DNA from 2 places in the Streptomyces sp. NPDC001204 genome. Region 1 is predicted to be linked to the other one. Evidence: riboswitches for the same ligand, from Rfam matches in the RefSeq annotation. Region 1 holds a riboswitch; the other holds the start of a gene.

Region 1 (2,194 bases):
AGGGAGTTGAAGAGAGGGAGCCGGGAGCACGGTGGCCGTCGCGGTCGTCCGGCTCCGGTCGAGCCGGCGGGCCGGGGCATCCGTATTCTCTGATCATGGCCGCCCTCGCACATGCCCTCATCGCCACCGACCTGGACGGAACGCTGCTGCGCGGCGACCACACCGTGTCCGAACGGTCCCTCGCCGCGCTCGCGAGGGCGGCGGCCGCAGGTGCCCGGCACCTCGTGGTGACCGGACGGCCGGCACCGAGAGTGCGGGAACTGCTCGACGTCCTCGGCACCACGGGGCTCGCGGTGTGCGGTCAGGGCGCACAGCTCTACGACGCCGGCAGCGACCGCCTGCTGTGGTCGGTCACCCTGGACCGGGAGCAGGCCGAGACCGCCCTCGGCAAGATCGAGGCCGAGGTGGGGGAGGTGTACGCCGCGGTCGACCAGGACGGGGTCGAGGGGCTCACGCTCATCGAGCCGGGGTATCTCATGCCGCACCCGGCGCTGCCCGCCGTACGGGTCGAACGGCGCGACGACCTGTGGCGCGCGCCCATCAGCAAGGTGCTGCTGCGTCACCCGGCGCTGTCCGACGACGAGCTGGCGGAGGCGGCCCGCGGCGCGGTGGGTTCCCTCGCCACGGTCACCATGTCGGGCCCCGGGACCGTCGAACTCCAGCCGTGCGGCATCACCAAGGCGACCGGACTGGCGCTGGCCGCCGAACACCTGGGACTGGGCCGCGAGAGCGCCCTCGCCTTCGGCGACATGCCGAACGACATCCCGATGTTCCAGTGGGCCGCCCGGGGCGTCGCCATGGCCAACGCCCACCCCGAGCTCAAGGCGGTGGCCGACGAGGTCACGACGTCGAACGAGGACGACGGCATCGCCGTCGTCCTCGAACGACTGTTTGTCTAGTCGGTGCGTGCGCCGGCCGCGGTCCGGTCAGTACGCGCCGAAGACGTTGTCGATGGAGCCGTACCGCTTGGCCGCGTAGTTGCAGGCGGCGGTGATGTTGGCGACCGGGTCGTAGATGTCCCAGGACGTGCCGTTCACGTGGTAGGCCCGGAAGGTCGGGTCGATGACCTGGAGCAGACCCTTGGACGGGATGCCCTTCTTGGCGTTGGAGTCCCAGAGGTTGATGGCGCGCGGGTTGCCGGAGGACTCGCGGATGATGTTGCGGTGGATCCCGTTGTAGGAGCCCGGGATGCCCTTCTCCGCCATGACCGCCAGGGAGGCCCGGATCCAGCCGTCGAGGTTGTTCGAGTAGCCGAAGCTGGCGGCCGTCCGGACGGTGGCCGGGGTCGCCGCGGACGCGGTCGTGGCGCCGAGCAGCGGCACGGCGAGGACGGCTGCGCCCGTGCCGGTGACGGCGAGGGCGCGGACGAGGCGGGCGGTGCGGGAAGAGCTGCGCTGACCGTTTGCAGGCATGGGGGAATTCCTCTCCGTCGCCTGCGAGGTGAGCTGTCGGGTTCGGGCTGGGAGGTGCCCGGCCGCGCCTTGAAGGGCGCGGCTTCACCCCAAGCCGTTCCGGTGCGGTGTACGCGGTACGTACGACGCCCGGCCCGGCGGCTTACCTGGGTCCCCCGCTCCTGCCGTGGTTCATTCGGTCGTTGGGATTACGGGCGGCGGCAGGATTCGGCGTCCGCCCGTCGGTGCCGGGAACGTATGCGAGAGCACATGTCCCGAACAAGTGCCGGAATCACACATCGCCCTATTTGACCTTGGTCTGGGGGGTATGTGGTGCTTGATCCTTTGCATCTGCCAAGGGTCAACTCGACTGGTGTAAAGGGGATGTGAAGGAATGCGAGAGGCGGCGTGGATGGAAGGGGGTGTGTCCCAAGTCACGGCTCGGGCAGCCGAAGAGCAAATACCACTAAAGAGAATTGAAACCCCAATAGGGGTGAATCGGACTTCATGTGTGAGTGTGGATGGGCCGTGTGGCTGACACGTGATGGTGGTCACGTCGGGTGAAGTGGCCTGGCCCGTATAGGTGGGCGATATCGGTGATCGAAACGTGACCGGATACGCTGACTTGAGTGAGGGCAGCGACCTATCGACAAACCGTGTAATCCCCAGCAGACACCAGCAGACAGGAGACCCCTCGTGACCGTCGTCGGGCCATTCGGGCTGAGCGTGCGGGACCAGGCTCTCGAAGCCGATGTCCAGGCCGGATTGGCGGCTGTCGAGGAAGGGCTGCTCGAAGCCACCAA
Region 2 (2,194 bases), on a different contig from region 1:
CCGTGCAGACGCAGCTGCTCATCGGCCGGATCGGCCCCGACCGGCACGACCGCGTGTGGGCCGCCCAGGTGCTCGGCACCTACTGCCTCGGCGGCACCCTCACCTCCCGCCTGGACCGCGTCCTGCGCGAGGAGAAGGGATACACCTACGGGGTGCGGGCGTTCGGCCAGGTGCTGCGCTCGGCCCCCGACGGGTCGGGCGCCGCGATGCTCGCCATCAGCGGCTCGGTCGACACCCCGAACACCGGCCCGGCCCTGGACGACCTGTTCACGGTGCTGCGCAAGCTCGCCGCCGAGGGTCTCACCGACGCCGAGCGGGACGTCGCCGTGCAGAACCTCGTCGGCGTGGCGCCGCTGAAGTACGAGACGGCCGCCGCCGTGGCCGGCACGCTCGCCGACCAGGTCGAGCAGCACCTGCCCGACGACTACCAGGCGACGCTCTATCAGCAGCTCGCCGCGACCGGCACGGTGGAGGCGACCGCGGCCGTCGTCAACGCGTTCCCGGTGGACCGGCTGGTGACGGTCCTCGTCGGTGACGCGGCGCAGATCAGGGAGCCGGTCGAGGCCCTGGGCGCCGGCCGGGTCACCGTCGTCGCGGCCGAGTAGCGGTAGCACCTCGTTGCCGCCGCCGTCGCACGCGCGACGAACGGCACACGCGCACGTGGGGCCCTGGTGACCGAAGCGTCACCAGGGCCCCACGATGTCCGAATTGAGGGGGAGGTTGCCTGTCTGCCCTGTGGTATGCGCTACAAAACTTCTGATCCGTTTGGGAATTGAAAGCGGCCCCGTTTAGCGTCGGTCCGGCTGTTCGTCGGGCAGTGCGCCGCGTCCGCGGCACCGGACAGTCATCGCCGAGTCCCCGTACGGCGTGAGCCAGGGGAGCCGGGGACCCACCGTCCCTGGGGTGAATCGGACACCCGCGCACGCCGCGAGGGGGCCGTAGGAGACCTTCCTGCTCCGAACCCGTCAGCTAACCCGGTAGGCGACAGGGAAGGAAAGGACCCACGTCTCCATGGCGTTCACCCGCGCCGCCGGGAAGCACCGCCGGCCGAGCCGGATGCACCGCACCACCGCCCGCGCGGCGGGCGTCGCGGCCCTGGCCACCACCGGCGTCATCGGCACCCTCGCCGCCCCGGCCCTCGCCGCGGAGGCCCCCGCCCCCGAGGACACCGGCCTCACCCCGGTCGTCACCATCGGCGACAGTGTCGCCGAGAAGATCGACGCCCAGGCCGTCGCCCAGCACAGGGCCGCCGCGCGCAAGCAGGCCGAGGAGGCCGCGCGCAAGAAGGCCGCGGAGGAGCGCGAGGCCAAGGCGCGCGCCGCCCGCGAGGCGGAGCGCGAGCGTCTCAACGCCTTCGTGACGCCGATCCTCGACTCGTACATATCGACCGGCTACCGCACCGGCGGCTCCCTGTGGTCCTCCGGCGCCCACACCGGCATCGACTTCCACGCCGCGAGCGGCACCACCGTCCACGCGGTCGGCATCGGCACCGTCGTCGAGACCGGCTGGGGCGGGGCGTACGGCAACCAGGTCGTGATCAGGATGGCCGACGGCATGTACACCCAGTACGGGCACCTGTCGTCCATCGGGGTCTCGGTGGGCCAGCAGGTCGTCCCGGGCCAGCGGATCGGCCTGTCCGGCGCGACCGGCAACGTCACCGGACCGCACCTGCACTTCGAGGCCCGTACGTCCCCGGACTACGGCTCCGACGTCGACCCCGTGGCCTACCTCCGCAAGCACGGCGTCAACGTCTGACCCGCCGCGCCGGCGCACCGCCCGGCGCGCCACGCGACACTCCCGAAGCCCCGGCTCCCGAGCCGGGGCTTCCGGTGTCCCCCTCCGTGTTCCGTTCCGGTGTTCCGGTGTTCCGGGGCCCCGCCGGGCACGCCGAAGCCGTGCCACCCGATCCGGGCGGCACGGCTTCGGCGCTGGACCGGTCCTGCCGGTCAGACGGTCTCGGGAAGCTCCCCGAGACCCTCGGCGACCAGCTTGGCCAGCCGGTCCAGCGCGGCGTCCGCGCCGTCGGCGTCGGAGGCCAGGACGACCTCTTCGCCGCCCTCGGCGCCGAGGCCGAGCACGGCCAGCATGGAGGCCGCGTTGACGGGCGTCCCGTCGGCCTTGGCGATCGTCACGGGGATGCCTGCGGCCGTGGCGGCCCGGACGAAGATGGAGGCGGGGCGGGCGTGGAGGCCCT

Evidence for each region. A riboswitch is a leader RNA that binds a small molecule or an ion and turns the genes downstream of it on or off. The one in region 1 is predicted to bind cyclic di-AMP.
Region 2: another riboswitch for cyclic di-AMP. It lies ahead of ACWC91_RS09295 (M23 family metallopeptidase); the one in region 1 lies ahead of ACWC91_RS26235 (transglycosylase SLT domain-containing protein).

The regions. Positions count from the first base shown of each region.
Region 1 is NZ_JBSFJL010000021.1:50,474-52,667, forward strand. It holds gene ACWC91_RS26230 (HAD family hydrolase) at 96-899, shown strand; gene ACWC91_RS26235 (transglycosylase SLT domain-containing protein) at 927-1,412, opposite strand; cyclic di-AMP (ydaO/yuaA leader) riboswitch at 1,418-1,603, opposite strand; gene ACWC91_RS26240 (polyprenyl synthetase family protein) at 2,088-2,194, shown strand, end outside.
Region 2 is NZ_JBSFJL010000005.1:112,327-114,520, forward strand. It holds gene ACWC91_RS09290 (M16 family metallopeptidase) at 1-605, shown strand, start outside; cyclic di-AMP (ydaO/yuaA leader) riboswitch at 839-999, shown strand; gene ACWC91_RS09295 (M23 family metallopeptidase) at 1,012-1,755, shown strand; gene ACWC91_RS09300 (HPr family phosphocarrier protein) at 1,947-2,194, opposite strand, start outside.